DNA from 2 places in the Paenibacillus uliginis N3/975 genome. Region 1 is predicted to be linked to the other one. Evidence: riboswitches for the same ligand, from Rfam matches in the RefSeq annotation. Region 1 holds a riboswitch; the other holds the start of a gene.
What was found. A riboswitch is a leader RNA that binds a small molecule or an ion and turns the genes downstream of it on or off. The one in region 1 is predicted to bind S-adenosylmethionine.
Positions count from the first base shown of each region.

Region 1 (4,425 bases):
TATGAGCCGGACGATGCTGATGGGCATAGCGGAAGGCTTGACACTGGATCAACTGAGTCAGAATACGGGAATGTCGCGCAGAGATTTGGTCGAACATTTGGAAGGGCTAGAGAAGGAAGGATACGATACTGAACTTCTTATCCGTATGGAGCTTGAGAGCATGCCGGATACGGAACAATCGGCCATCTGGAAAGCTTTTGAGGAACTGGGAGACACTTTTCTTAAACCAGTAATGCAGCGTGTATATGGTCAGGAACCAGCAGCGGAGGGCGGTATGGAGCAGCGGTACGAGCGTCTTCGCCTAATCCGGATCCGGTTCCGTCGGCAGCATTTTGAGAAGCGCGACGCCGTGTAGACTATGCCAAAACGGGTGCCTTCCGTGAATGGAGGACACCCGTTTTTAGCGTTTCATAACCATTCTTTTTTACGGAACAGATAGTACATGCCTGACCCGAGAAAGATCATAAGTCCGAGAACGGCAAAGTACGAATACTTCCAATGTAATTCAGGCATATTGTCAAAGTTCATGCCGTATATTCCAGTAATTACGGTAAGCGGCATGAAGATGGTGGTCATGGCAGTAAAAACTCTCATAATTTCGTTCGCCCGGTTCGCAATACTGGACTGATAAGCTTCTCGAAGGTTACTCATCAGATCGCGGTAGGTTTCAAACGTCTCGGATATTTTCACAGCATTCTCGTAAATATCGCTGAAGTACTTTTGTAGTTGATCATCGATCAGGCGCAGGTCTTTTTTGTTCAGCGTGTTGATGACTTCCTTCTGGGGTCCAAGTACTTTTTTCAGCCACAAAATCTCGCTTCGCAAACCGATAATTTCATTCAAATGTGATTTCTTGGTATGCATCAATATGTCTTCTTCAAGCTGATCGATGCGTGCCTCAATCCGGTCACCAACCGTAAAGTAGTTGTCTGTGACCAGGTCAATCAAAATGTATAGGAACCGGTCCGGTGAGTTTGCTTCATCTTCCCACAGAAGGGGCTTCACAGCCCGGAGTTCATGAATTTTCTGCTTGGTTACAGTAATGATAAAATGTCTTCCCAGAAAAATGTTCAGGGCCCGGAGGAAAATCTCCTCATCGTCAAAGCGGATGCTGTTTACTACGATAAAATAGTGGTTTTCGTATATTTCAATCTTTGGGCGCTGCTCTTCTTCACTCTGGGAGTCTTCAACTGCCAGGTCGTGCAGAGAGAATAGGGGCTGGAGTTCCGCCAAGTCTTCCACATCGGCATCGATCCAGTAAAACCCGTCAGTAGGGGCTGTAAGTGTCGTTTTAATGTCGTCGATGGGGGTAAAAACACCCGAATTCACCAACCGGATTTTCATCTGATATCACTCCTTTAATTCACTGCTTGCGCATACTCGAATAAAGGCATAGGGGTATCAGCTTACCGGTATACCGGCAGGTGTTCTGAATAATTCGGCATAAAGGCTTCTATAAGAGCGCATGAAAAATAACGCTGCCCGCCACCGGTGAGCTGATCTTGGTCCTATGCGGTTTTTCGTCACTCACATCCAGCTTATGGCTCGGGTCACCGTCCATCCTCCATGTCACCTCTTTCATATGGTTAATTAGCACTTGTCTAGTATAACGCTGGGGTTATTACCTTTCAAGGTGGAATTAAGCGTAAGATACTTCCTTGTACAGGGTATGGAAGAAGGAGGTGAGACGTTACATTTTTTTAGCTCAAAGCTTCTTGACGAAAAAATGTTCTTGATTTAAAGTAATAATCAGTATTAACAGATGACAACTTCATACAGCTAAATCTTATCAAGAGCAGGTGGAGGGACTAGCCCTATGAAACCCGGCAACCGGCGGCAATATCGCACGGTGCTAATTCTTGCAGGATGTACGCGACCTTATCGTTAAGGACCGCGAAATTCTGACAGATGAGAGAGGCGCATAGTTTACGTATACGTACATATGACCTTTCTCATTAGAGATAGGTCATTTTTGCGTTACTTTGGCCTTCTCTGACTTTTTGTAATCAACTATTTATTAACCCGAAGGAGGAGTAATTATGCCGATCAAAATTCCAGACACACTGCCTGCAAAGGAAATTCTTGCTGGGGAGAACATTTTTGTAATGGATGAAAGCCATGCGTTTCATCAAGATATCCGCCCGCTGCGGATTGCCATTCTGAATTTGATGCCGACCAAGGAAACGACGGAGACACAGCTGCTTCGCCTGATCGGTAATTCACCGCTTCAGGTGGATGTTGTCCTACTTCATCCGGGATCTCATACTTCTAAAAATACCCCGGCAGAGCATTTGGAGTCGTTCTATAAAACATTTGAGGAAGTAAAGCATCGCCGCTTTGACGGCATGATCATTACGGGTGCGCCTGTCGAGCAGCTTCATTTTGAAGAAGTGAACTATTGGAATGAGCTCACCGAAATTTTTGAATGGAGTAAGAGGAATGTAACCTCGACCCTTCACATATGTTGGGCTTCCCAGGCGGGTCTTTACTATCATTATGGTGTACCGAAATACAGTCTTTCCGAAAAATGCTTCGGTGTGTTCTCCCACACCGTAAACGAACCGACGGTAAAACTTCTTCGGGGCTTTGATGAGGTGTTCTATGCCCCTCATTCCAGGCATACCGAAGTGCGCCGGGAAGATGTCGAGCAGTCGGTTCAACTTGAAATTTTGTCTGAATCCGAGGAGGCTGGCATTTATCTGGTAGCCTCAAAGGACGGTAGACAAGTGTTTGTAACAGGGCACTCGGAGTATGATTCTGATTCGCTTCGGTGGGAATATGAACGGGATGCTGCGAAAGGATTGGACGTTGCACTTCCACGCCATTATTACCCGAAGGATGACCCGAATATAAAACCGCCGTCCGTTTGGAGAGCCCATGCGAATTTATTATTCTCTAATTGGCTGAATTACTATGTATATCAAGAAACGCCTTATGATATTGGACCGCAAATCTAGAGAGAAAAGAAAAGTAATGTTAAAAGGAGGAGCGAACATGGAGAAGAAACAACTGAGAATTGAAAGCAGGCTGGCTCAAATTGGTTCAGTAGAGGAGCCGGTGACGGGAGCCATTAATTTTCCGATCTATCCAGCTACAGCATTCCGTCACCCGAAGTTGGGTCAAAGCACAGGCTTCGATTATTCCCGTACGAAAAGTCCGACAAGACAGGTTCTGGAGGAAGCGGCGGCTGCATTGGAATCAGGGGATGCCGGGTTTGCCTGCAGTTCTGGGATGGCGGCATTACAGACTGTGTTCGCCCTCTTCGGACAGGGTGATCATCTTATCGTATCACTGGATTTATACGGAGGCACTTACCGTCTGATCGAAAAAATATTGTCCAGGTATGGAGTAAGCGCAACTTATGTCGATACGAATGATATGGACGCGCTGGAGCAGTCCAGAAAACCGAACACAAAAGCGGTCATTATCGAGACGCCAACGAACCCGCTGATGATGATAACAGATATTGAGGCTGTCTGTAGTTGGGCCCGGCATCATGGCCTGATCAGTATTGTGGATAACACGCTGCTGACACCGTTCTTTCAGAGACCTATCGAGCTTGGAGCTGATATCGTTGTACACAGCGCAACCAAATATTTGGGAGGGCACAACGATGTGCTAGCAGGATTAATCGTTACCAAGGGGAAAGAGCTGTCAGAGGAAATTGCCTTTTTACACAATTCGATCGGGGCGGTGCTGGGTCCGACGGACTCTTACCAACTGATGCGCGGCATGAAAACACTGGCGCTTAGAATGGAGCGTCATGAAAGCAATGCAATGGCTATGGCAATGTTTCTCAAGGAGCATCCGGCAGTATCCGAGGTATTCTACCCGGCATTTCCTGATCATCCGGGATATGAAGTTCAGCAGAAGCAGTCCAGTGGAAATACAGGTATTTTTTCTTTCAAAGTGAAGGATGCAAGGTATGTTGAGCCTTTGCTTCGTCATATCAAGCTGATTGCTTTTGCCGAGAGCCTGGGAGGGGTTGAATCTTTAATGACCTATCCGGCGGTTCAGACACATGCCGACATCCCGCTGGAGATACGCGAAGCTGTTGGCGTGGATGACCGATTACTTCGTTTCTCCGTAGGTATTGAGCATGCAGACGATTTAATTGCGGATCTGGATGCCGCTCTAAATGCTGCTGCAGCTGAAATAGAAGGAGGAGCATAGAGATGAGTCAAGACAACCAGAACAGACATCCCCTTAGATTTGAAACCAGACTGCTTCATTTCGGAGGAGAAATTGACCCCACAACGGGCGCTTCCAGTGTTCCGATTTATCAAGCCTCTACGTTCCATCATGAGGATGTGTTTGCCCCGCCGGTTCATGATTACAGCAGATCCGGCAACCCGACACGACAAGTGTTGGAGGATTATATAGCATTGCTGGAAGGCGGTGTTCAAGGCTTTGCCTATGCATCAG
Region 1 is NZ_LT840184.1:1,205,704-1,210,128, forward strand. It holds gene B9N86_RS05660 (HRDC domain-containing protein) at 1-355, shown strand, start outside; gene corA (magnesium/cobalt transporter CorA) at 409-1,344, opposite strand; gene B9N86_RS30570 (hypothetical protein) at 1,454-1,582, opposite strand; SAM riboswitch class I at 1,784-1,915, shown strand; gene metA (homoserine O-acetyltransferase MetA) at 2,040-2,957, shown strand; gene B9N86_RS05675 (aminotransferase class I/II-fold pyridoxal phosphate-dependent enzyme) at 2,995-4,173, shown strand; gene B9N86_RS05680 (aminotransferase class I/II-fold pyridoxal phosphate-dependent enzyme) at 4,176-4,425, shown strand, end outside.

Region 2 (4,425 bases), 390 kb from region 1:
TGCCGCTGGTGTATACGGAAAGCCCTTCGAATCCAAAAGATCATAATCTGGGCATGTACCGGATTCAGCTTTATGATGACCAGACGACAGGAGTCCACTGGCAGATTCATAAAGGCGGCGGTTTCCATTACTATGAAGCTGAACAGCAGAACCAGCCTCTGCCAGTTTCTGTCTTTATTGGTGGCCCTCCGGCGCTAATTGCTTCAGCGATTGCTCCTGTTCCAGAGCATTTACCTGAACTGTTACTGGCATCGTTGATTCTCGGGGGGAAGCTTCCAATGACGGATAATCCGCTTGGAGGCCACCGTATCCCTGCTGAGGTGGAATTTGCGATTCAAGGACTTGTTCCGCCGTATGAACGTAGGCTCGAGGGGCCTTTTGGCGATCATTACGGTTACTACTCGTTAGCACATGATTTCCCAGTATTTCATGTTAAACATATGTGGCGCCGAAAGGACGCCATCTTCCCGGCTACCATCTTAGGAAAACCGCGACAGGAGGATTACTATCTCGGTAATTTCCTGCAGCAGCTGCTCTCGCCGGCTTTCCCGATGATCATGCCTTCAGTACGTTCGTTATGGACATATGCAGAAACAGGCTTTCACGCCCTTACGGCTGCTGTTGTCCGTGAAAGCTATTCGCGGGAGGCGTTGGTATCGGCTTTTCGAATTTTGGGTGAAGGACAGCTTTCTTTAACCAAGTTTCTCATGCTGACGAATCGTCCGCTTGATCTTTCTGATTTTACCGAAACACTTGAAGCTGTATTGGAACGGTTTAATCCGACCACAGATTTGTTCATATTTAATAAAACATCTCATGATACGCTGGATTATACTGGTGAGAAGCTGAACCACGGCAGCAAGGCTGTCATGATGGGCATTGGCCAGCCGATTCGTGAGCTTCCACGCACTTATGAAGATGGGGATATTCCGGGGATCGATCAGGTCATTCCCTATTGCAGAGGCTGTCTTGTCGTCTCGGGCGCATCATACGAAAGGGAGCCTAGTCTTGCTGAACGGGTGATGCACCATATGGACAGTCGGAACACAGCTTGGCCGATGATTGTATTGGTGGACGATGCTGCTGAGGTGTCTGCTACGCAGACTTCCTTCTTGTGGTCCGTATTTACCCGCTTCAACCCGGCTACCGACATTTTTGCGGCTGCAGAGGTTCGCGATCATCACCTGTCCTACAAGCTCCCGCTTGTCATTGATGCACGCATGAAGCCAGGCTATCCGGATGTGTTGATCCCACGGGAAGATATTGTAGAAATCGTGGACAAGCGTTGGAAACAATATTTCGGAAAAACCACGGTGTAGAAGTATCAAAGCTCCAGAACTTGACGCTTAGGGGGGAAAGCCATGCTTCGAATTTTGCTCGGGGAACCGCCCCGAAAAAATGAGGGTCTGCTTAAAGACGCCATTGAAACGATGTTGAAGACAACCCAGCTTTTGCAAAGAGAGATTGAGAAAAATCAGGATCCAACGCATGACTTTCGCAAGCTTGAGATATGGATCCGTGGCTTGATTGGATCATTGGATGAGCTGGAGCAGAGCTGGTTCGCGGCATGTCATTTCCGTAAATCGGTAAAGGCCGGGTATGTTGATGACATGTCGATCCAGGAACAAGGGGAATATGCTCGTTACGTGTATTTTTATAAGGACGGATTTATCCGGGTGTTCTCCATTCTTGATAAACTCGGGACAGTGCTGAATGATTTGTATGATCTTCATACGTCCAAGGTTAAGGCTCATTTTTCATATTTCACAGTGCTTCGCCAGTTTAGGTATTTAAAATATCACGATGAATTGGTGGACAAGCTCGAAGGTATTAAGAACCACTATAAGTCATCCCTAAGTGTTCTTCGCAAACGACGCAATGCGGAAATTCATTACATGAACTCTGAGATGCAGGATGATCTGTGGCAGCGGCACCAAGGACTTAACGATAGGGTGGGGCTGGAAGATATGGATAAGCATCTGGACGATTTGAATCAAGGACTTGATATGGTATGCAAAACGCTGGCCGTTTCATTTCATTACACAAACGATCTTTGGGCAGCAAAAGGCGTTAGTTCTAAGCGTATGAACCTATAAATTCCTTTTGACAAACGTGTGAAAAGAAACTATACTAACAATTGCATTCCTTGATCTGTTTTTTTAAGTAAATCAAATTATAATTTCATATCGATGTTTTCTTATCGAGAGAGGCGGAGGGACAGGCCCGATGAAGCCCAGCAACCGATTCCAGTGCACAGCCAACCTGGCTGAAGCGCAAGGAATGTCATGGTGCTAATTCCTTCAAAACTGCGGACAATATGGCAGTTTTGACAGATGAGAAAAGGCATTCGTCTTTACGTAAAGAGAGCCCTTTTTGATTCTGCAAAGAGAGGGCTCTTTTATTTTTCGATAAAAGATGTGAAAAATTAAGAATAGGAGGAACTGGGATTGATCGAACTTAAGCGATTGACGAAGCAGTACGGAAAAGCCGGAACGTTGACCACAGCCTTGTCCGAATTGAATCTGTCGATTGAAAAAGGTGAAATATTCGGAGTGATCGGACATTCTGGTGCCGGCAAGAGCACACTGATACGTTGTATTAACTTGCTGGAACGGCCAACCTCCGGTGAGGTATGGGTTAACGGGGTTAACCTGACGGGTCTTGGCAATAAGCAGCTACAAGGAGAGCGCCGCAAGATAGGAATGATATTTCAGCATTTTAATCTGCTCTCTTCAGCAACGGTATTTGATAATATTGCGTTTCCGCTGCGTTTAATCAAGACACCCAAGTCAGAGATTGAACGGAAAGTGAGTGAACTGCTGGCTCTGGTCGGGCTGGAAGCTCACCGGAACAAATTCCCTTCGCAGTTATCCGGGGGACAGAAACAGAGAGTCGGTATTGCAAGGGCGCTGGCTAGCGATCCGGAAGTGCTACTCTGTGACGAAGCGACCTCTGCATTGGATCCGCAGACTACCGATTCCATTCTCAGATTGCTGTTGGATATTAACCAGCACTTTAACTTAACGATCGTTCTTATTACTCACGAGATGCACGTTATCCAGAGTATTTGTGACCGGGTTGCGGTGATTCACCAAGGTGGCATTGTAGAGCAGGGGCCTGTGACGGAAGTGTTCCTGAAACCTAAACATGAAGTGACAAGGGAGTTTATCCGAAATGAAACGGATAGCGGAGAAGCATTGAGGCTCGCTATTCATGCTCCTCATACCGAGTCATCTCGCGCAGCAAAAATCACTTTTTTGGGTTCGAAAACATACGAATCCACTCTTTCTCAAACGGTGCGCGAAACTGGGGTAGCTTTTGCGATTTTGCAAGGTACCATTTCTACGATCAAGCATACGCCATATGGCCAGTTGATCGTCCGATTTGAAGGGGATAAGCCGGCTATTGATCTGACCATTCAGAAGTTGCAGGAACAAGGGCTTGACGTGGAGGTGATGGACTGATGTTCGGACTTGATTTTTCCGAGGTGAACTGGGAAGAGATCATCACGGCAACACTGGATACACTCCGAATGCTGGCTTCATCGGCTTTGTTTACGATTCTAATCGGCCTGCCGCTCGGTGTGCTGTTATATATGGCGGCACGATCTTCATCAGGATGGGTGCGCTTCGGATATTCCATCATATCATTTATCGTCAATGTTCTTCGTTCCGTACCATTTATTATATTGATTGTCGCAATGATTCCGATTACGAAATCAATTGTAGGTGTATCCTATGGGGTTCTCGGAACGATTCCACCGCTTGTTATTGGAGCGGCTCCATTCTTCGCACGACTCGTGGAAACCTCACTGAATGAAGTAGATAAAGGTGTAATCGAAGCGGCGCATGCGATGGGTTCATCTACACGTCAGGTCATCTGGCGGGTGCTGCTGCCAGAAGCGCGTCCAGGCCTACTTGCATCAATCACGATTACGATCGTTACGCTCGTCTCTTACACGGCGATGTCAGGACTGGTAGGCGGCGGTGGTCTGGGTGATCTGGCCATTAGATATGGTTACCACCGCTATGAAACCGAAGTTATGATTGTGGCTGTCGTCTTGATGGTGCTGCTCGTGCAGCTGCTGCAGATGGCAGGCGATCGTCTGGTACGGCATTTCACAAGAAAATAACCTAATTATGCCTGATAGCAAGACAAGATATAAATAATTTATAATTCATGATTTGGAGGGAGAGTAAGATGAAGAAAAAGTTGTTATTGGGATTGCTCAGTTTGTCATTGGTAGTAGTTTTAGGAGCTTGTGGGGATAAGGCAGCAGAAAATGGCGGTAAGGAAGGTCTGACGATTAAAGTTGGTGCATCACCAAAACCGCATTCCGAGATTTTGGAGCATATTAAGCCGGCACTTGAGAAAGAAGGCGTCAAGCTTGAAATAGTAGAGTTTACGGATTACGTGCTTCCGAAT
Region 2 is NZ_LT840184.1:819,144-823,568, forward strand. It holds gene B9N86_RS03810 (UbiD family decarboxylase) at 1-1,319, shown strand, start outside; gene B9N86_RS03815 (Cthe_2314 family HEPN domain-containing protein) at 1,362-2,096, shown strand; SAM riboswitch class I at 2,195-2,340, shown strand; gene B9N86_RS03820 (methionine ABC transporter ATP-binding protein) at 2,448-3,464, shown strand; gene B9N86_RS03825 (methionine ABC transporter permease) at 3,464-4,132, shown strand; gene B9N86_RS03830 (MetQ/NlpA family ABC transporter substrate-binding protein) at 4,201-4,425, shown strand, end outside.
Region 2: another riboswitch for S-adenosylmethionine. It lies ahead of B9N86_RS03820 (methionine ABC transporter ATP-binding protein); the one in region 1 lies ahead of metA (homoserine O-acetyltransferase MetA).